Regions from separate parts of the Limnohabitans sp. TEGF005 genome, predicted to be linked through region 1. Evidence: predicted binding sites of a transcription regulator. Region 1 holds the regulator's gene; each other region holds the start of a gene.
What was found. The regulator FNR, encoded in region 1, switches genes on or off when oxygen is low (the NO sensors DNR and NnrR bind a similar motif). The targets are predictions, from matches to a motif close to TTGATNNNNATCAA.

Region 1 (7,385 bases):
ATAAAAAGCCCGCGCCAACGCGCCAAGTGCCGGGTTTCAGCGGTTTGCTGGGCGCAGGCGGTCTGATCGGTCTGCTGTCTGGCCTGGTGGGTGCTGGTGGCGGTTTCATCAGCGTGCCTTTCATGACCTGGTGCAACGTGGCCATTCACAACGCCGTGGCCACCAGTGCGGCCTTGGGTTTTCCAATTGCGTTGGCCAATGTGATGGGGTACATCGTGAGTGGCCAGAACGTCCAAAATCTGCCCGATTACAGCTTTGGTTACCTGTGGCTGCCTGCGTTGGTGGTGATTGCCGTTTGCAGCGTGCTCATGGCCCCTCTGGGTGCGGCCACAGCCCACAAACTGCCCGTGAAACAACTCAAGCGCGTGTTTGCCAGCGTGTTGTACGTGCTGGCCGCTTACATGCTCTACAAGGGTTTGTCCGCCTGATATCCCCAAAAATGGGAAGGTGTGTCGCTAACGCCCGAATCGCCTTAAGAGCGTAAGGCATCAGATCAGGGTGTCACGCACCAAGGCGCTTGATCGTGCACGAGGCCCATCCACAAGGCCCATGCCGACGCGGCAGCCAAGGCCAAGCCCGCCACGCGCATGCCCCATGCCCCATCGCCCAAGGATTGCATGCGCAAAAACAACCATGGCCCGGCCCACAGACTGAGGCTGCTGCCCAGCGCGAACAAGGCCATGGTGGCCGCTCCCTCTAACGGCTGACTGGTCAATGCAGCAACCATCACGGCCGAATACAGCAGGCCACAGGGCATCAAGGCCCACAAACCGCCCACCATCCAGGGCGCAGCGCGCCCCCATCGGGTGTTGAAGGCTCGGACACGAGCCCACAGTCGGCGTGCCACGTCGTCGAGCCACACAGGTTGTCTGGCCTGAAGCATGAGCAACAAGCCGAGCGCCAAAGCCGCCAAATGCAGCAAAGTCCACACCGGTCGAATGGCGGCCGACTGCGTGGTTAGCCACCCCAACGCCTGCACACTGGCCGCAGCCACTGCGCCCAGCAACGAATACCCGGCCAAGCGGCCGATTTGAAAGGCCCACAAAGCCTGGTTGCGCCGCTCACCCGCTGCCTGGCCAAGGCCCGCACAGGCTGCGCCACACATCGCCACGCAATGGGGGCCGCCCAACACGCCCATCATCAAGGCCGTCATGGCCAAAGAACTTTGCATAGAAGGTCCACTTGTTGCTCGATGACCGCATTGTCTGCGAAGCAGCACTCAAGGTGGTCGGACACCCGTTCAACGCAATCACTCAGATGATTTTAGAAAAGCGGGTGTGGTTGCGGTCGGCTTGCAGATAACGGTCAAACACCATGGCCACACCTCGTACAAAAAACCAACCCATCGGTGTGACCTGAATGCCGGTATTACTCAACTGCACCAGGCCTTGGCTTTGCATGGATTCCAGCTGGGCCAGTTCTTTGGAAAACAAAGTTTGGAAGTCAATGAGCCAAGCCAGATTGATGGCCTCGAACTCCAAATGTCCCTGGCACATCAACGCCATGATGACCGAACGACGGATCAGGTCATCGCGGGTCAAAGTCAAGCCACGCACCACCGGAAAGTGCCCCTGATCCAGCAGGTCGCAATACTCTTCCATGGTCTTGGCGTTCTGGCTGTAGCTTGCGCCCACGCGGCCAATCGATGAAACGCCCAGAGCGATCAGGTCGCAGTCGGCCTGTGTGCTGTAGCCTTGAAAATTGCGGTGCAAACGACCTTGTCGCTTTGCCACCGCCAAAGCATCCTGCGGCAAGGCAAAGTGGTCCATGCCGATGTACACATAACCCGCATCGGTCAATGCATCCAACGAACGCGACAGCATCGCCACCTTGTCACCGCCCGAGGGCAGTTCTTGGGCATGAATGCGACGTTGGGGCTTGAAGCGTTCGGGCAAATGCGCATAGGCGTAAAGGGCGATGCGGTCCGGGCGCAGGCTGTTGATCTGTGCCAAGGTGCGGTCAAAGGACTCAGGCGTTTGCAGCGGCAAACCATAAATCAGATCGACATTGATCGACTCAAAGCCGAGGCGGCGGGCGGCATCGACCAACTGAAAGACTTGATCGGCTGGCTGGATGCGGTGAACCGCTTTTTGAACAGCAGGGTCAAAGTCCTGCACGCCAAAGCTCAGGCGGTTGAATCCCAGCTCTGCCAAAACGGCCAATCGGCCTTCATCGACGGTGCGCGGGTCGACTTCGACCGAGTACTCCCCGCCCGGCACGAATTCAAAATGCTGGCGCAGCATACTCATGAGTTGACGCAATTCGTCATCGCTCATAAATGTGGGTGTGCCGCCGCCCAGATGCAACTGGCTGACCGACTGCCCCCGCCCCAAATGCCGGGTGTGCAACTCAATCTCTTTGCTCAGGTAGCGCAAATAATCAGCAGACCGCTCTTTGTGTTTGGTGATGATTTTGTTGCAAGCACAGTAGTAGCAAAGCGACTCGCAAAACGGGATGTGCACATACAAAGACAAGGGCGTTTGCTTGCCGACCACGCCAGATTGGCGCTGAGCCAATGCTTGCACGTAGTCAGCCTCAGCAAAGGCTTCTACAAAACGGTCTGCCGTTGGGTACGATGTGTAGCGTGGGCCAGGCACATCAAAACGTGTCAGCAATTCAGGCGTGATGACGGACATGTGTCTGCCCCTTATTAAGTTCGATCGTGTTCAAAACAAGGCGTCGACTTTGCCCGTTTGCATCACCCGAAGTATTGACTCAAGTCAACTGACTACTGGTTATTGGTGATTTTTGGCCTGAACCGGGTAGACCCTCAAATTTGATTGTTTTTTAGGTTTAAGCTAACAGCTTGATCCAAGGCAAATCCATTTCCGCACCATGAGATAAACCATGAATCCCCAACTCATCAACGTCGCCTGCTCCAATTGCAACTTGCGCGAGTTGTGCATGCCCATGGGTCTGAGCGACCACGACTTGAACCGCCTGGACGATCTGGTGGCTGTCCGTCGGAAAATCAAACGTGGAGCCACCTTGTTCACCAACGGTGAAAAGTTCACCTCGCTGTACGCCATTCGAACCGGTTTTTTCAAAACCTGTCTGGCCACCGAAGACGGACGCGACCAGGTCACGGGCTTTCAGATGGCGGGCGAGATCATCGGTCTGGACGGCATCGTGAACGACCAACACAGCTGCGACGCCGTTGCTCTGGAAGACGCCGAAGTCTGCGTCATGCCCTTTGACCGCATTGAAGAGATCTCACGTGAAGTAACAGCACTTCAAAGCCATGTGCACAAAATCATGAGCCGAGAGATTGTGCGTGAGCATGGTGTGATGCTGCTTTTGGGCAGCATGCGGGCCGAAGAGCGCTTGGCCGCCTTTTTACTGAACCTGGTGCAACGCTTGCACGCACGGGGGTTTTCGCAATCAGAACTGGTCTTGCGCATGACCCGCGAAGAAATCGGCAGTTACCTGGGGCTCAAACTTGAGACAGTGAGCCGAACATTTTCCAAATTTGTCGAAGACGGCACCGTCGAGGTCAAGCAACGGCATGTGCGCATCTTGGACACGGATGGCTTGCAACGCTTGGTGAACAGCAACCACCATTGCCAATAAAGCCCTGCGCCAGGCTTGAATGCCTGGCGCAATTCAGCCTTTTCAGCAGCCTTTTCCGCCTTGACGAGAGCAGTCGCTCGGCCGTTGGTCTCCAGGCACAGGACAGCGATTGACCTCAAAGGGAGACATGGCCAACAGCGTGGTCAGTCCGCTCGACACCATGGTCAAGGCCCAGAAGGCGAAAAAAGCCAAGGTGTAAACGCCTTGACGAGACAAGGACAACGAGTGCCCAAACCATTGCAAATCCTGCGGGTCGACCAGTGCGAACACCAGCACCTCGAGGAGACCCGCCACCAGGAATGCTGGCCATGCAATCCACATCATTCGTTTTGCCCACATGTCGGTCTCCTGCAACCCGTTCAGGGTTTGTTTTTTGAATCGGTCGAGGGCAATGTGCCCGTGGCCGCATGGTTTCTGGCTTGCATTGCGGGTGCGAGTGTGGTTCGTGCATCCGCCGCATTGGCGTTGACATCAACGCTGGACTGGCTCAACACGGGGTCTTGGCCATTCGCAGCCAGATAAAAGGTGATGAATGAAGCGACCACCACCACCAAAGGACCGGCAATCACAAGCCAGACGTGGCCATAAGACCACCAAGGCTGCTTGGGCAAATTGGAAACACGGGGATTGGACATGCTCAAACCTTTGTGAAAATATCAACGAGGCACCAGGAAAACGGATTTTTCCTGCAATTCGGCCAGCACCTGCCCGCCCTCTTTCACCGACTGTATCGTGAACACAATCGGGTGCGAACCAGAAGGTGCTGCGTCATAAGGCAACTGCAAACGGACCGAGACCCAAAGAGATTCGGTCGGTGCCACACGCACATCACTGTCGGTAACCAGTGACAAATCGGGCAAGCCTTGCGCCGTCAGGCGGAAGTTCAAGGGCGTTTCGGCCGCATTCATGATCTGCAGTCGATAGACGTTTTCAATTTTTCCTCCGGCCACAATTCGGGCCAACGAAGCGCGGTCGCGGACCACATCTACTTTGAATGGTTTGCGCAAGCCCAGACTGGTGAACAAAGCCGCCACCACCAGCACCAAAATGCCGATGTAGATCAAAACACGAGGACGGAACACATGACGCCAAGTTTGCTCTGCCGTCCAGTGGTTCTGCATGGCGTTTTCGGTCGAGTATTTGACCAATCCGCGTGGATAGCCCACTTTGTCCATCACCGTGTCACACACGTCTGCACAGGCGCCGCAGCCAATGCATTCGTATTGCAAACCCTTGCGAATGTCGATGCCAGTCGGACACACCTGAACGCACAAACTGCAGTCGACACATGCGCCGAGGCCCAGAGAAGCTGGATCGGCCTTTTTCGAGCGTGCACCCCGTGGCTCACCGCGCTCGGCATCGTAAGTCACGATCAGGGTGTCTTTGTCGAACATGGCGCTCTGAAAGCGCGCATAGGGACACATGTATTTACACACCTGCTCGCGCATGAAACCGGCATTGCCGTAGGTGGCAAAGGCATAGAAAAACACCCAAAAAACTTCCCACGAGCTCATGTTGCCCAGGAAAAATTCCATGCCTAAATCTTTGATGGGCGTGAAGTAACCGACAAACGTGAAACCTGTCCACATGGCAATCGCCAACCAGACGATGTGCTTGTACCACTTCTTAAACAGTTTCTCCGTTGACATGCTCGCATCGTCGAGCCTGATGCGGGCCGACCGATCGCCTTCGATTTTGCGTTCGACCCACATGAATATTTCGCTGTACACCGTTTGTGGGCAGGCATAACCACACCACAAGCGACCCGCCACCGCCGTGAACAGAAAAAGTGAGAACGCAGCGATGACAAGGATCGCCGTCAGGTAAATGAAGTCTTGGGGGTAAAGCACCAAACCAAAGATATAAAAACGGCGTGCACCCAAATCAAAAAGCACAGCCTGGCGTTGACCCCATTCGATCCATGGCAAACCGTAAAAAACCAGTTGCGTCAAGAACACCGTGATCCAGCGCCATTTGGCAAAAATGCCATGCACGGTGCGTGGATACAGTTTTTGGGTCGCGGCATACAGAGAAACCATCTGTACGTCATCCCCAGCATTCGACGCATCGTTCACAGGGACGATGGGCACGACTTTGCGAGGAGGATTTTCTTTGGAGTCCAAAACACTTACCTTTAAATGCACAAGACACCCGGTAGGGGTGTCCTGATTCAATGACGCAGACGGTTTGAATGCCTTACTTGTTGGCTGCAGCCGTCTTGTTAGACAAGCCCCAGACATAGGACGCCAAGACATGAATCTGGCCTTCGGTCAACTTGGCTGCCTGTGCGGGCATCTGGTTGACTTTGCCGTTGTTCACCATGTTGACGATGGCGTTTTCACCCCAGCCGTGCAGCCAAATGTCGTCGGTCAAGTTGGGTGCACCCAGTGCATGGTTGCCTTTGCCGTCCATGCCATGACAAGCAGCGCAAGCACCAAACTTGGATTTGCCCAAAGAGGCTCGCAAAGAGTCGTGTGGGCTGCCAGACAGGCTGAGCACATAGTGCGCGACGTTGCGCACGTCGTCTGGCGTGCCCACCGCTGCGGCCATCGGAGGCATGTTGCCATTGCGCCCCTGAACCAGGGTGGCTTTGATGATCTCGGGCGTGCCGCCGTACAACCAGTCAGCATCCGCAAGGCTGGGGAAACCCTTGCTGCCGCGTGCGTCAGAGCCGTGACACTGTGCGCAGTTGTTCATGAACAAGCGGTCACCAATGGCCTGAGCCTGAGGATCTTTGGCCACATCCTCGGGTGACATGGCAGAAAACTTGGCATACAAGGGTGCCACTTCGGCATTGGCCTTGGCGACCTCTGCGTCGTATTGACCCGCTGAGGTCCAGCCAAACTTTCCTGCCAAGTTGCCCACCCCGGGATACATGGCCAAGTACAGGAAGGCGAACACGATGGTGATGATGAACAAGCCCACCCACCAACGTGGCAAAGGGTTGTTCATTTCACGCAGATCACCATCCCATACATGGCCCGTGGTGTTGTCGTTGGCGGTCATGGCTTTGGCTTTGCCGCTGAACCAGAGCAGGATCAGACAGGCGATGATGCTGACCAGCGTGATACCGGCCACGTACAAGTGCCAGAAATTGCTGATGAAGTCACTCATTTCGATTCCTTTGATTTGTTATGTGCTGAGGACAATTCAGTCATCTTGGCGAAACGGCAACTGTGCGGCTTCGTCAAAGTTGGCTTGGTTGCGACGCGACATGGCCCACCAGATGATGCCAAGGAAGATGGCAAAAGTGATCACGGTCACGATGGAACGCAGTATGTTGATGTCCATGATTTGCTCCGTTTATTTGCGATGGATGCCCATGCCTTGCAGGTAGGCGATGACTGCATCCATTTCGGTTTTGCCCTTGACGTCCTCAGACGCTTTGGCAATCTCTTCGTCGCTGTAAGGTGCGCCCAAAGTGCGCAAGCCTTTCATGTGAGTGGGCAAGCTGGCACCGTTCACAGGGTTCTTTTCGAGCCATGAATAGGCGGGCATGTTCGATTCAGGCACGACATCACGCGGATTGTTCAGGTGAATGCGGTGCCATTCATCGCTGTAACGGCCACCCACGCGTGCCAAGTCAGGGCCTGTGCGCTTGGAGCCCCACTGGAAGGGATGGTCGTACACAAATTCGCCAGCCACCGAATAGGCACCGTAACGCAATGTCTCTGCGCGGAATGGCCGAATCATCTGCGAGTGGCAGTTGTAGCAACCTTCACGCACATAGATGTCGCGACCTGCCACTTGCAAGGCTGTGTAGGGCTTGAGGCCTTCCACAGCTTGGGTTGTGGACTTCTGGAAAAAGAGAGGCA
Region 2 (7,385 bases), 270 kb from region 1:
GGCCTTCCATGATCCGCAACATCTGGGGCGATCCTGAGCGCTTCAAAAAGAGCTACTACCCGGACGACTTCAAGGGCAAGTACTACCTGGCTGGCGACGGCGCGATCCGCGACGAAAAGACCGGGTACTTCACCATCACTGGCCGCATTGACGACGTGCTGAACGTGTCGGGTCACCGCATGGGCACCATGGAAATCGAATCCGCCTTGGTTGGCTGCACCGAGCTGGTGGCTGAAGCCGCTGTCGTGGGCCGCCCTGATGACACCACAGGCGAAGCCATCTGTGCATTTGTGGTGCTCAAGCGCTCATTGCCCAACACCGAAGAGGGCAAGGCGATTGCCAAGCAACTGCGCGATCACATCGCCAAAGAAATCGGCCCGATCGCCAAACCTAAAGACATCCGCTTTGGCGAAAACTTGCCCAAGACCCGTTCCGGCAAGATCATGCGTCGCTTGCTGCGCTCGCTGGCCAAAGGCGAAGAGATCACGCAAGACATCTCCACCCTGGAGAACCCTGGCATCCTGAGCCAGTTGGGTCAGGCGTACTGATCTCACCTGTCATGCCGGACTTGAGCCGGCATCCATGCAAAACGGCAGCTTAGGCTGCCGTTTTGCTTTCTGGTTTTGAGGGCTGTACGGCTTGGTGATTCAGTCCCCCAACACCACACCCTCACGGCGTGGATCAGCCCCACCAAACCAGCCTTGAGGTGTGCGCTCAATGGCTTGCAGGCCGCTGGTCATGTCCATCTCACGCACATCATGACCTCGGGCTTTCAACGCATCTGCGGTGCTGGGTGGAAAGCGTTTGGCCTCCAGCAGCGTGGGGCCATTGAGTGAGCCAAAGTTGGGCAGACTGACGGCCTGCTGGGCGTTCAGGTCCCAGTACAGCGTGCCCGTCAAGAGCTTGGCCGTGTAGTGAATGATGAGTGCCCCGCCCGGGCTGCCGCCGCTCATGACCAACTGCCCCGTGGCTTTGTCGAACACCAGCGTGGGCGACATGGACGAGCGTGGACGTTTGCCGGGTTCGACCCGGTTGGCAATGGGCCGGCCTTGCGCGTCGGAGGGCACAAAGCTGAAATCGGTCAGTTCGTTGTTGAGCAAAAAGCCACCGGGCCGGGTGGGGTCGGTGGTGACCATGCGACGCGAACCAAAGGCGGCCTCGATGGTGGTGGTCATGGCCACAGCCCGGCCTTGGGCATCGACCACGCTGATGTGGCTGGTGCCGTATTCGGCTTGCGCAGGCATGGGTGCAAAGCTGGTGGGGGTGCCGCCTGGCCGTCCGGCTGTGGCAACTTTCATCGACTGGTTGCCGATCAGTTGGCTGCGTTCGCGCAGATAAGCTGACCCGAGCAAGCTGCGCCAATCGCCAGCGGGTGCACGCACAAAGTCGGGGTCGGCCACGTACTGTGCCCGGTCAGCAAAGGCCAGGCGCGAGGCCTCGGTGTAGCGGTGCAACCAGTCGGGTGAGGGCAAACCGTCTGCAAATTCGGCACCCTGAGCGCTTGTGTTGGCCAGCACGCCCAGGATCTGCCCAATGGCGATCTGGCCCGATGACGGCGGTGGAAAACCACAGATGCGGTACGCGCGAGACCGCGCGGTGTGATCGAAGCACAAGGCTTCACGTTCACGGGGCTGGTAGTTGGCCAGGTCTTGCAGGCTCAAACTTCCGGGGCGTGGCGCGGCTTGTGTGCGCTGAACAATGGCCTGGGCCACAAGCCCTTCGTGCAGGGCACGGCTGCCTTCGCTGGCCATGCGGCGCAGCACATGGGCGTATTCGGGGTTGCGCAGCACATGGCTCACAGGCCAAGCCTGGCCTTGTGCGTTGTAGAAAAAGCGCAGGGCCAGAGGGTCTTTTTTCAGGTGTGGATCGGCTTGCAGCAGGGCGTGCAGGCGCGCACTGACCTTGAAGCCTTGTTCGGCCAACGTGATGGCGGGCGCAAACAACTGGGCCCAAGGCAAGACACCGTGCTGCCGGTGTGCGGCTTCCAGCATGCGCATCGCGCCGGGCACGCCCACGGAATGGCCACTCAAGACCGCATCGTCAAACAGGAGGGGCTTGCCGTTGTCACCCACAAACATGTCGCCCTGGGCACCCGCCGGGGCGGTCTCGCGCCCGTCGTGCGCCGTGACTTTCTGGCCATCAAAGTGCAGCAAAAAAGCCCCGCCGCCGATACCACTGGACTGCGGCTCCACCAAACCCAGCACCAGCTGCACGGCTATGGCGGCATCCATGGCCGAACCCCCAGCCTGCAAAATTTGCTGCCCGGCATCGGTGGCCAGCGGGTTGGCGGCGGCCACAGCCTGCCGCGCATAGGCCCAGCCGGGTTTGTCGGTGTTGCCACTGGCAGCTTCGGGTTGCTCGGGCACGCTGTAGCGCCAAGGGCTGGTGGGCGGGACGGTGCAGGCGCTCAAGAGCGAAAGACAAATCAGGCTGAATGGCAGGGTTTTTTCCATGTGTTCTCCGTGACAGGAGCATGCTATCGGTAAATTTATCCGAGAGCCAGCAGGCCTGGACCGCAAGCCATTGTGAGCAGTTTTAGTTCACTTGGGTGCCAAGCGAATCGCCCCATCCAACCGAATCACTTCGCCATTGAGCATGTCGTTTTCGATGATGTGCTTGGCCAGTTTGGCGTAGTCCTGGGGAGTGCCCAAGCGGCTGGGGAAGGGCACGCCTGCCGCCAGCGCGTCTTGCACTTCTTGGGGCATGCCAAACAGCATGGGGGTGCCAAAAATACCGGGGGCAATGGTCATGTTGCGGATGCCGTTGCGGGCCAGGTCGCGGGCGATGGGCAGTGTCATGCCGACCACGCCGCCTTTGGATGCGGCATAGGCGGCTTGGCCAATTTGGCCGTCATAAGCAGCCACGCTGGCGGTGCTGATCAACACGCCGCGCTCGCCTGTGGCTTCGGGCTCGTTTTTGCACATGGCTTCCGATGCCAGTCGGATCATGTTGAAGGTGCCGACCAGGTTGACCATGATGGTCTTGGTGTAGACGGCCAGGCTGTGCGCGCCGTTTTTGCCCACGGTTTTTTCTGCGGGGGCGATGCCCGCGCAGTTGACCAATCCCATGAGCTTGCCCATGGCCACGGCTTGGGCCACCACGGCTTGGCCATCGGCTTCGTTGCTGACGTCGCACTTGACGAACGCGCCGCCCAGTTCTTTGGCCACAGCCGCGCCTTTTTCGGCCTGCATGTCGGCAATGACGACTTTGGCCCCATGGGCTGCCAGCATGCGGGCGGTGCCTTCGCCCAGACCGGATGCGCCACCTGTGACGATGAAAACTTTGCCTTGAATGTCCATGTTGAGCTCCTGAATTTGATTGACGTTACGTCAACGTCAATTATGCACATCTGGCATGCACGTCCAGCAGGCCGAAAGACCCGCCAGAAAGCACTCCGGCTAATGGTTTTGGGGTAAAGCACTACTTGAAAGCTTGAATACCCAATCGAGCTGAGGCCCTCTAGCATGAACTTCATCCCGACCAACACGGCCGGGGGCATCGGTTCAGGAGAGACGCATGGGTTCAGGCATCGCGTGGTCAACACAGTCGCTGGTCAACACCGACGACAACTGGCGCAGGGCATCTCAGTTGTTGGCCACCGCCGACATTCGGGTTGGGGGTGGCAGACCCTGGGACATGCGTGTGCACCATCCGGCCACCTTTGACCGCATCTTGACGCAGGGCAGTTTGGGTTTGGGAGAGAGCTATGTGGACGGCTGGTGGGACTGTAACCAGCTCGACGAATTCATTGCCCGCATTTTGCGAGCGCGGCTGGACGAACAGGTTGGCCGTGCCGGCTGGCTGTGGGCCTCGCTCAAGGCGCGCCTGACCAACCTGCAATCCCAAAGCCGTGCGTGGCAGGTGGGCGAGGTGCATTACGACTTGGGCAACGATTTGTACGAAGCCATGCTCGACCCGACCATGGCTTACAGCTGTGGCTATTGGCCCGTGGCGCAAACCTTGGCACAGGCGCAAGAGGCCAAGCTGGACCTGATTTGTCAAAAGTTGCAGCTCCTACCGGGCATGCGTTTGCTGGACATTGGCTGCGGCTGGGGCAGTTTGATGTGCTTTGCCGCCAAGCATTACGGCGTGCAGTGCGTGGGGCTGACTGTTTCCAAAGAGCAAGCCCGCTTGGGTGCAGAAAAAGCACGAGATTTGCCAGTCCGGTTTGAGCTGTTGGATTACCGGCGCTTCAACCCTGACGGTGAACAACGCTTTGATCGCATCGCCTCAGTGGGCATGTTCGAGCATGTGGGCCACAAAAACTACCGCGCTTACTTTGACATGGCACGGCGCAGCTTGCGTCACGATGGTTTGTTTTTGCTGCACACCATTGGCAAGAACCGGTCGGGGGCGGGCATTGACCGCTGGATTGAAAAATACATCTTCCCCAACGGGGTCTTGCCGTCGTCATCGGACCTCGCTTTGGCCAGCGAAGACCACTTCGTCATGGAGGACTGGCATAACTTTGGCGAAGATTACGACAAAACCTTGATGGCTTGGAACGCCCGATTTGAAGACGCTTGGCCCTCACTGCAAGGCCGGTATGGCGAGCGTTTTTACCGCATGTGGCGTTATTACCTGTTGTGCTGTGCGGGCACCTTTCGGGCCCGAGACAACCAACTTTGGCAAGTTGTTTTCTCGCCCAATGGCCATGCTGGTGGCTACCGCAGGCCCTTGCTCTGAGGGCGCATTTTTATTCGTTGTGGTTCATTTTGTGCACAAACATGCGCAAGAAAAAAGCGGCCATGAGCAGCATGAACACGATCACGCCCAAACTCATCAAGCCATAGTCGGTCGAAAACAGGTCAATCAGCATTTTCATGGGGCATCCTTGAATGGGTTTGGGTGATTCACTGTGCGCCAAAAGGCTCGCGAAAGCCCTGATCAAGGTCAAGGGCTTGGCACAAAGCCATGCTCCAATGTGCTTTGTTGTTTTTAGACAGGCCCCCCATGAATTTGAACCCGCAGCATTCTTTGCCCGTATCCGCCCGCATTTTCTTGTCGTTGGGTGCCCTGAGCGCTTGCTCCAGCGTGGTGTTCAGCGCGGCATTCGCGCATTTGCCTGTGTTTGCTGGCGGCGTGCCGGCCATGGTGCAAACCGCGCTGACCCAGCAACAGTTCCATTCGCTGGGCTTAGTGCTTGTGGGTTTGGCCAGCAGCTGGTTGGGCGCTTCGCGATGGCTGCAAGCCGCTGGCTGGCTGATGCTCGTGGGCTTGCTCTTGTTCAGCTTCAACCTGTATGCACGCAATGTGCTGGGGTTTGACGCGCTGCGGGCCATGGTGCCTTGGGGTGGTGGGGCCTGGATTTTGGCTTGGCTGTGCCTGGCACTCGGGTTTGCTGTTGGCCCAGCCCGAAATGCCAAGCGGCCATGAAGGGTTGACGCGGCTGAAGGTTTTGCCTATCGGTTTGATAGGAACTATTCATGGCTCATCGACCTGGGCTGCATTATGATTGCTACCAATGAGTTTTCTCATTCGATAGTTTTTTTAAACCAACCAAAGGAAACACCATGTCCCTGATCAACACACAAGTTCAGCCCTTCAAAGCCCAGGCTTTTCACAACGGCAAGTTCATCGAAGTCACCGAGCAAAGCCTCAAAGGCAAGTGGAACGTGCTGATTTTCATGCCCGCTGCGTTCACCTTCAACTGCCCCACAGAAATCGAAGACGCGGCCGACAACTATGCGGCTTTCCAGAAAGCCGGTGCCGAGGTCTACATCGTGACCACCGACACCCACTTCTCGCACAAAGTCTGGCACGAGACTTCGCCTGCCGTGGGCAAAGCCAAGTTCCCATTGATGGGCGACCCTACACACGCGCTGACACGCGCATTTGGCGTGCACATTGACGAAGAAGGCCTGGCACTGCGCGGCACTTTCATCATCAACCCCGAGTTGATGATCAAGACAGTGGAAATCCATTCCAACGAAATCGCCCGTGACGTGTCTGAGACCCTGCGCAAGCTGACCGCTGCCCAGTACACCGCCGCCAACCCCGGCCAAGTGTGCCCAGCCAAGTGGAAAGAAGGCGCCAAGACTTTGGCTCCTTCCATCGACCTGGTCGGCAAGATCTAAATCTTGATCGGACGCCCTGTTCAATCAGGGCAGTCTTGAGCCGACGGCCTGCATTGCAGGACGTTGAGCGCAGCCCATTCAGGTCACAAGCCTGCCGTGAGCTGCCCTCAACGATTCCCACCAACCCCTTAAAAATCGGCCCCGTCACAAGCGAGGGTCTGGGATTTTTGTAGCCTGAAACCGGAGAAAACCATGCTCGACGACACCCTCAAAGCCCAATTGCAGCAATATTTGGCCTTGCTGCGCCAGCCGATTCGCTTGATCGCTTCGCTGGACGACAGTGAAACTGGCACCGACATGAAGAGCCTGTTGGAGACCATCGTCAGCCTGTCTGACAAGGTCACTTTGGACACTTCGGGCCATGACAGCCGCAAGCCGTCTTTTGTCGTTGCCCGCGATGGGCAAACCGAAGGCGTGCGTTTTGCCGGTCTGCCGCTCGGGCACGAGTTCACCTCGCTGGTGTTGGCGCTGCTTTGGACTGGCGGCCACCCACCCAAAGTCGAGCAGGATGTGATCGACAGCATCAAGGCCTTGGAGGGTGACTTCAGCTTTGAGGTTTACATGTCCTTGTCTTGCCACAACTGCCCTGATGTGGTGCAGGCCTTGTCTTTGATGGCGATCATGAACCCCAAGGTCAAGACCGTGGTCATCGAAGGCGGTGCGTTCCAAAAAGAAGTGGAAGAGCGCCAGATCATGGCCGTGCCCATGGTGTTCTTGAACGGCAAAGTGTTTGGCTCCGGTCGCATGTCTGTTGAGGAAATCGTGGCCAAGCTGGACACCAACGCCGGGGAGCGTGAAGCCGTCAAGCTCAACGCCAAAGACGTGTTTGAGGTTTTGATTGTGGGTGGTGGACCCGCTGGTGCGGCTGCGGCTGTGTACGCCGCCCGCAAGGGCATTCGCGTGGGTGTGGCTGCTGAGCGCTTTGGTGGCCAGACCAACGACACCATGGCCATCGAAAACTACATCTCGGTGCTGGAGACCGATGGCCCCAAGTTTGCCGCCGCGCTCGAAGCCCAAGTGCGACAGTACGGTGTGGACATCATGAACCTGCAACGCGCTGACAAATTGATCCCGGCGGGCGCAGACGGTTTGGTGCAGGTGCAGATGGAAAACGGCGGCACACTCAAGGCCAAGACCGTGATTTTGTCCACCGGAGCCCGCTGGCGCAATGTGAACGTGCCCGGCGAAGCCGAGTACAAAAACAAAGGCGTAGCCTATTGCCCGCATTGCGATGGTCCGTTGTTCAAGGGCAAGCGCACCGCCGTGATCGGCGGCGGCAACTCCGGCATCGAAGCGGCGATCGATTTG
Region 3 (7,385 bases), 1.5 Mb from region 1:
AGTCAGACGTTGCGGTTTTTGCAAGTGTTAATGCCCAGCAAGCTGTAAGGTGGACACCAGCCCATCAGCCCTGTGGCAAGTGGTACCAAGCCCAACCAACCCCACCAGCCAACGGTGCTGGTGGCAGCCAATGCGATCAGAACCAGTCCTGCAAGGATGCGGATGATGCGTTCGATACTGCCGATATTTTTGTTCATGGTGAGTTCTCCCTTGGGTTAAAAAATCAGGTGATGACGCGGTAGCCTTCATCGGCAACCGCCTTGGCGAGCGCAGCGCGGGGTTGGTCAGATTCAACTTGCACTTTGTTTTGTGTGCGGTCAATCGTGACTTTGGCTTGGGCATCCAGTGCCAACAATGCCTTGGTCACGGCCTTTTCGCAGTGGCCACATGTCATGCCTTCAACGGTGAAAATCTGGTTCATGATGTACCTTTCAGACAAGCCCTTAGGGGTTTGTTGAAGCATAGTTCAAAACAAATCGCACAACATGACACAGATCAAGACCGAACCCGTTGCCAGCAACACCGTGATGGACATCGGCATTGGTGGCATGACCTGCGCCTCGTGTGTGGCACGGGTCGAAAAAGCACTCAACAAAGTGCCCGGCGTGGCGTCGGCCTCGGTCAATCTGGCCACCGAAACAGCACGCATTGTCGTAACCGATCCGGCGTTGACCGACGCCCGCTTGCGCCGAGTGGTGCGCGATGCCGGTTACGAACCCCGTTCAGTGGAAGCAGCCGAGGCGCAGGCCAACAACAACTCGCCTTGGACAGGTTTTGCGCCCGTCGGCTTGGGTTTGGTGTTGTCCGCGCCTTTGGTGCTGCCCATGTTGGGCGATCTGTGGGGCCAGCACTGGATGCTGCCCGCTTGGGTGCAGTTTGCGTTGGCCACGCCCGTGCAATTCATTTTGGGCGCGCGTTTTTACAAAGCAGGCTGGCACGCCCTCAAGGCTTTGACCGGCAATATGGACTTGCTGGTGTCTTTGGGCACCACGGCGGGATGGTTGTTGTCGGTGTGGCTGTGGCTGACTGCGCATGAAGGTCACACACCCCATTTGTATTTCGAAGGCTCGGCCGTGGTCATCACTTTGGTGTTGCTGGGCAAGTGGCTCGAAGCCCGAGCCAAGCGGCAAACCACCGAAGCCATTCGCGCCTTGCACGCGTTGCGGCCCGACAAGGCGCACTGGATCAGCGAAGACGGCGAAGTCGATGTGCCGGTGGATGAAATTTTGAAGGGCGATCTGATCGTGGTGCGGCCAGGCGAGAGTTTTCCACTTGATGGCGAACTGATTGAAGGCCAGACGCAGGTCGATGAGTCCATGCTGACAGGTGAGCCTTTGCCCGTGTCCAAAACCGCAGGCGCACAGCTCACCGGGGGATCAATCAACGGTGACGGACGCGTGTTGATGCGCGTGACGGCGGTGGGCCATGAGACGGTGCTCTCACACATCATCCGATTGGTCGAGGATGCGCAAGCCGCCAAAGCACCGATTCAGCGGCTGGTTGACAAAGTGGCTGAAATCTTTGTGCCTGTGGTGCTGTTGGTGGCGCTGGTCACCTTGGGTGTTTGGATGCTGCAAGGCGCGCAATTTGAAACCGCCTTGATCCACGCAGTGGCGGTACTGGTGATTGCTTGCCCGTGCGCGCTGGGCCTGGCCACGCCTGTGGCCATCATGGCGGGCACGGGTGTGGCGGCCAAACACGGCATTTTGATCAAAGACGCGCAGGCGCTCGAGATGGCCCACCGCGTGCAAACAGTGGCCTTTGACAAAACCGGCACGCTCACGGTGGGGCAACCACGGCTGACACACCAAGTACCCGCCCCGGGGCAAGACGAAAGCATCGCCCTGCACTGGGCTGCCTGCGTGCAAAGCGGCAGCGAACACCCGCTGGCCCGTGCCGTTTTAGCGGCAGCGCAAGCTCAAACACAGGCACAAGGTCTGAAGTTGTTGACCCCTGCCGACTTGGCCGCTGTGCCGGGTCGGGGTGTGCAGGCCACAGTCGATGGGCACCACTTGCTTTTAGGCAGTCTGCGGTGGCTGCAGCAAGAAGGCCTGGACACCGCTTTGTGGGCCAGCGAGGTGGCCACCTTGCAAGCGCAAGGCGCTACTTTGTCCGCATTGGCCGAACGCACCGCTGCGGGTGTGCAAGGCCTGCTGCTGCTGGCCTTCGGCGACGAGCCCAAGGTGGGGGCTGCCGAGGCCCTTCTGGCGTTGCGCGGGCGCGGCTTGAAACTGGTGATGATCTCCGGCGACAACCAAGCCGCCGCCGAAGCCATGGCGCGTCGTTTGGGTTTGCGCCCCGAAGAGGGCGAAGTGCTGGCCGACGTGTTGCCCGGCGACAAGGCTGCGCAGGTGCAAAAACTGCGCGAGGGCGGGCGCATCGTGGCCATGGTCGGCGATGGTGTGAACGACGCACCGGCGCTGGCAGCCGCTGATGTGGGCATGGCCATGGGCAATGGCACCGACGTGGCCATGCACGCGGCGGGCATCACCCTCATGCGCGGCGATGTGGCATTGGTGGGCGCCGCGCTCGACATCTCGGCCCACACCGTGGCCAAGATCAGGCAAAACCTGTTTTGGGCCTTTGCCTACAACGTGGCGGGCATACCGCTGGCGGCGCTGGGCTATCTGAACCCGGTGATTGCCGGGGGGGCCATGGCGCTGAGCTCGGTGAGTGTGATGGCCAATGCCCTGCTGCTCAAGCGCTGGAAACCCTGAGCATGGGATGCACACAGACGGCTCGTTGAGTTTGCGGCAGGCAAGCCCTTCGGCCAAATGTGAGCAGGGCCAGATCACCTGTTTTTGACATTCGTCATGGTGCGTTTGTGCACAAACCGGCAGACTGAATCCATTCAGAACCCGGAGGTTGTTTTCATGACACAGCACAGTGCGCTTCAAATCATTCGAGACGAACACGCCTCATTGGCGGCCATGCTCCAGTCCATGCGCATGATGGTCAAGCGCGGTCCTGCAGAAGATCGGCGTAACTTTTTTGACGTCGTGCGCGGCATGCTGTTTTACATCGACGAATTTCCAGAGCGCTTGCATCACCCTAAAGAATCCAACCTGTTGTTTCCCAAAGTCGTGAAGCTGGCCCCCAAAGTCATGGGGGCCATTGACAAGCTGGAACGCGATCACATGGCCAGTGAAAAAGCCGCTCGCGACATGCAGCATTTGCTGCTGGCTTGGGAGCTGCTGGGGGCAGGCCGCCGCCAGGCATTTGAAGAAGCGTTTGAAAAATACGTCAACTTTTATCTGGAGCACATGAACCTGGAAGAAACAGTGATCCTGCCCGAGGCAGAGCGGTGTTTTTCAGAAGACGATTGGCGTGTGCTGAATGCGGCGTTTGCAGAAAACGCCGATCCTCTTACAGGGCATTACCCGCCTGCTCAAGAATACGAAAAACTTTTCAGCTTGATCGTGACCCGCGCACCTTCACCGATTGGTTTGGGTTGAGGTGCTGCGCGCAACTGTCAGGGCGGTGACAAATGCGGGTAATCGGTGTAGCCCGCGTCCCTTCCGCCGTAAAACGTGGCGCGGTCTGCTGTGTTGAACGGCCCGCCCTGACGCAAGCGCAGACCCAGATCGGGGTTGGCTATAAAGGGTCGGCCGAACGCCAGTAAATCGGCACCTTGCGACAGGGCTTGTTCGGCCAGCGGCAAGTCGTAGCCATTGTTGAGCATCCAGGCGCCTTGGCCACCTGCAGACGCGTAGGCGCGGCGCAGTGCCGCGTAATCAAAAGCAAGGGGCCCTTGCTGGTGGTCACGAGGCCCACCCGTCGATCCTTCGATCACATGCACATAGGCCAGGCCCATCGGGCCCAGCAAACCGGCCACGTGCTCAAACAAGGGCTGAGGCTGTTCATCGCAGGCGTCGTTGGCGGGCGTGACGGGTGACAGGCGGATGCCTGTTCGGTCTCCGCCAATTTCGGCAACCACCGCCGTCATGACTTCGTTCAAAAAACGGGCGCGGTTTTCAACCGTGCCGCCGTAAGCATCCGTTCGCTGGTTGCTGCCAGAGCGCAAAAACTGGTCGATCAGATAACCGTTGGCGGCATGCACCTCGACCCCGTCAAAACCGGCGGCGATGGCGTTGGCCGCAGCGCGGCGGTAATCCTGCACGATGCCGGGCAATTCGCTTGCATCAAGCGCACGAGGGGTTGATGTGTCCATGAACTTGGCCTGGCCATCGACCAGCAACACGGTTTTGGTTTTTGCCGTGATGGCTGACGGCGCCACAGGCGCGGCGCCGCCCGGCTGCAAACTCGTGTGCGACACGCGGTCCACATGCCACAGCTGCATCACGATCTTGCCGCCCTCTGCGTGCACGCCGTCTGTGACCTGTTTCCAAGAAGCGACTTGCGCTTCGCTCCAGATGCCGGGCACATCGGCATAGCCTTGGCCTTGGTGGCTGATGGCCGTGGCCTCGGTGACGATGAGGCCCGCGCCCGTGACCGGGTTGGCGCGTTGGCGGTAATAGGTGGCCATTCGTGCGTTGGCCAGTGCGCCGGGTGCGCGGTTGCGCGTCAAGGGGGCCATCACAATGCGTGAGGCTAAGTGCATGGCACCGACTTGGCAGGGTTCAAACAAAGAGGTCATGTGTGCGGTTCAAACAAAAAAGGACATTGAGGGCCTGTTTCAGTGAGCGTAATCCGGGCTCTCGCGTTGCAACTTTCGCAGCAACGACGGCCAGACAAACGCACCGCCCAGGCCGCCGGTTTGCACGCGTGAGGCATGGGCCACCCCCGTCAGGATTTGCGGGTCCACGGCCGTCAGGTCCGCCGGGCCGGACTGGCCCGCCAGCGCATCCACCTGAATGCGGCAGGTGTTTTCAAACGTGTACATCGACAAGAAAGCATCGGCAATGGTCTTGCCCACCGTCAGCAGGCCGTGGTTGCGCAGCATCAAAAAATTGGCCTCGCCCAGATCGGTTTGCAGCCGCGTTTTTTCGTCGTCGCGAATCGCCACGCCTTCATAGCCGTGATAGGCCAGCGATGCCAGCACAAAGGTGCTTTGCTGACTGATGGGCAGCACACCATGCTGTTGCGCGCTCACGGCCACGCCGGCACGTGTGTGTGTGTGCAGCACGCAGCCCGCATCGGGCCTAGCCTCGTGCACTGCGCTGTGGATCACAAAGCCCGCTGGGTTCACTGGGAAGGGGCTGTCATGCAATTTGTTGCACTGCATGTCCACCTTGACCAGGCTGGAGGCGGTGATCTCGTCAAACATCAGGCCATAGGGATTGATCAGAAACTGGTGCGCATCGCCTGCCACCGAGTGCGGCAGCTTGGCGCTGATGTGGGTGAACACCAGATCGCTCCAGCCATACAGCGCCACCAGCCGGTAGCAAGCTGCGAGGTCCAGGCGCAACTGCCATTCATCGGGGTGAACGCTGTCTTTCAGGGAGGGAATTTCAAACGCCATGAACGTGCTCCGGAGCATAAAAAAGGAAGCTTCAGCTTAACCACAGGCCGCGCAATGGATTGACGTCTTGGTGACTGTGGCGCGCGTGAACGCCCTTTGTGCCATGGCGTCGACCCGCGTCAAAGGGCTTGCAGTTGGGCCTGCGCCGCTTGCAGCACCCTGCGACTCAAGCCATCGAGCAGCACAGAAGCCACACGCGTCTCTTGCCAGTACAGCGGCACGTCCAGTGGGGTGCCGGGCACCAGTTCGGCCAGCGTGCCATTGGCCAGCAGCGGCGCAATCAGCGCCTGTGGATGCAAGCCCCAGCCCATGCCCGCCAAGGCCGCGGTAACGAAGGCCTGGGACGATGGCAGGGTGTGTCGGGGCAAGTCGACATGACGATGGCACAGCCGCCGTACCCAGCGGGCCTGCAACTCGTCTTTGTTGTTGAACACCAAGCTGGGTGCGAGGGCCAAGCTGCCAGGCGTTACGCCATCCGAAAAATGGCGTGCCAAAAACGCCGGACTGGCCGCGGCGATGTAGCGCATGGCGCCCAGTGCCTGGCTGTTGCAGCCTGTGGCCGGGCGGGCGGTGGCCGTGACGGCGGCCAGCACCGCGCCGCTGCGCAGCCACTCGGTGGTGTGGTCTTCGTTGTCCACGGACACGTCCATCAGCACGGGGGCTTGAGCGGCAAAGGCCGACAGGGCTGGTGCAAACCAGGTGGCCAAACTGTCGGCATTCACCGCAATCGGCAAGTTCACCCGGGCCGTGCCATCGGGGGCCAGTGCGGGCAGCGCGCCTTGAAGCGCCTGCTCCAGCAACTGCACCCGGTCGACGTGCTGGCACAAGCGCCGCCCCATGTCGGTGGCCAGGCAAGGTTGGCCCCGCACCACCAGGGCGCCGCCCACGCGCTCTTCCAGCAGCCGGATGCGTTGAGAGACCGCTGAGGGCGTGACATGCAATGCGCGTGCCGCGCGTTCAAAACTGCCCTCCCTAACAACAGCATAAAGAGCGGAAAGCGCAGAGTAATCGAGCATGAAATCAGTTTTTCTAATGCGGATGAAGAAAAGACAGTTTGCCTTCATGTGTGGTGGGTGGCAAGCTGGTGCGCTATGAACCTGTTTGTCACCTCTTCCCCCGCTTGGCCCGTTTTTGCCCAGGGCCTGGCCTTGAGCCTGGGCCTCATCGTTGCCATTGGTGCGCAAAACGCGTTTGTGCTGCGCCAAGGCCTTCGCCGCGAGCATGTGGGTGCGGTGGTGGTGTTTTGTGCGCTGGCCGATGCTTTGCTGATCGCGGCAGGCGTCTGGGGCATGGCGCAGGCCTTGGGCGAGCGCCCCGGCTTGGCCCGCGCCTTGGCGCTGGCAGGGGCCGCCTTTTTGGCTGTGTACGGCTGGCAGGCCTTGCGCCGGGCCAGGCAGGCGCAGCAATTGATTGCCGCAGAGGGCACGCAGGGCCTGAGCTTGCGTGCCGTTGTGTTGCAGGCGGCGGCCTTCACCTTGCTCAACCCGCACGTTTATCTGGACACGGTTTTGCTGGTGGGCAGCATTGGGGCGCAGCAACCGCCGGGTCTGCGCAGCGCATTTGTGGCGGGTGCCAGCGTGGCCAGCGCACTTTGGTTTGGCTTGTTGGGTTTTGGCGCGCGTTGGCTGGCCCCTTGGTTTGCAAGGCCCCGCGCGTGGCAGGTGCTGGATGGCCTGATTGGTGTGACGATGTGCGCGCTGTCGGTGATGCTGCTGCGCCACGCTTTGACTGCGTTTTGAATTTCACCGCCTTCACTCTGGCCGTGTCAGCAGTTCCAGTCGCGTCAAAAACCTGAGCGCAAATTGTCCGCCGTCGTCCTGCGGCCCGCACATTTCCCAAGAGGCCTGCAGTTGTCCGCATACCGCCGGGCGACCCGGCTGGCCGAAGATCTTGCAACGCCGTTGGTCGTCCAGCTGCACGCAGGGCACGCCCGCAGGTTTGCCGTCCGGCATGCCCGGTATGG

Region 2: a site for FNR is predicted at 4,884-4,897, ahead of ACZ5RG_RS05390 (DUF3149 domain-containing protein). Genes of this name have one in related genera too.
Region 3: a site for FNR is predicted at 2,802-2,815, ahead of ACZ5RG_RS14340 (hemerythrin domain-containing protein). Genes of this name have one in related genera too.

The regions. Positions count from the first base shown of each region.
Region 1 is NZ_AP029226.1:1,389,293-1,396,677, forward strand. Features, by position in the region: gene ACZ5RG_RS06650 (sulfite exporter TauE/SafE family protein) at 1-428, shown strand, start outside; gene ACZ5RG_RS06655 (sulfite exporter TauE/SafE family protein) at 494-1,171, opposite strand; gene hemN (oxygen-independent coproporphyrinogen III oxidase) at 1,254-2,636, opposite strand; gene fnr (fumarate/nitrate reduction transcriptional regulator Fnr) at 2,848-3,570, shown strand; gene ACZ5RG_RS06670 (hypothetical protein) at 3,613-3,909, opposite strand; gene ACZ5RG_RS06675 (nitrogen fixation protein FixH) at 3,930-4,205, opposite strand; gene ccoG (cytochrome c oxidase accessory protein CcoG) at 4,227-5,693, opposite strand; gene ccoP (cytochrome-c oxidase, cbb3-type subunit III) at 5,767-6,684, opposite strand; gene ACZ5RG_RS06690 (cbb3-type cytochrome oxidase subunit 3) at 6,721-6,861, opposite strand; gene ccoO (cytochrome-c oxidase, cbb3-type subunit II) at 6,874-7,385, opposite strand, start outside.
Region 2 is NZ_AP029226.1:1,118,357-1,125,741, forward strand. Features, by position in the region: gene acs (acetate--CoA ligase) at 1-548, shown strand, start outside; gene ACZ5RG_RS05375 (gamma-glutamyltransferase family protein) at 648-2,453, opposite strand; gene ACZ5RG_RS05380 (3-hydroxyacyl-CoA dehydrogenase) at 2,541-3,299, opposite strand; gene cfa (cyclopropane fatty acyl phospholipid synthase) at 3,517-4,686, shown strand; gene ACZ5RG_RS05390 (DUF3149 domain-containing protein) at 4,697-4,825, opposite strand; gene ACZ5RG_RS05395 (DUF423 domain-containing protein) at 4,954-5,376, shown strand; gene ahpC (alkyl hydroperoxide reductase subunit C) at 5,514-6,077, shown strand; gene ahpF (alkyl hydroperoxide reductase subunit F) at 6,270-7,385, shown strand, end outside.
Region 3 is NZ_AP029226.1:2,880,585-2,887,969, forward strand. Features, by position in the region: gene ACZ5RG_RS14325 (YgaP family membrane protein) at 3-197, opposite strand; gene ACZ5RG_RS14330 (heavy-metal-associated domain-containing protein) at 224-421, opposite strand; gene ACZ5RG_RS14335 (heavy metal translocating P-type ATPase) at 486-2,717, shown strand; gene ACZ5RG_RS14340 (hemerythrin domain-containing protein) at 2,874-3,455, shown strand; gene ACZ5RG_RS14345 (alkene reductase) at 3,473-4,597, opposite strand; gene ACZ5RG_RS14350 (class II aldolase/adducin family protein) at 4,637-5,422, opposite strand; gene ACZ5RG_RS14355 (LysR family transcriptional regulator ArgP) at 5,542-6,438, opposite strand; gene ACZ5RG_RS14360 (LysE/ArgO family amino acid transporter) at 6,514-7,161, shown strand; gene ACZ5RG_RS14365 (YkgJ family cysteine cluster protein) at 7,174-7,385, opposite strand, start outside.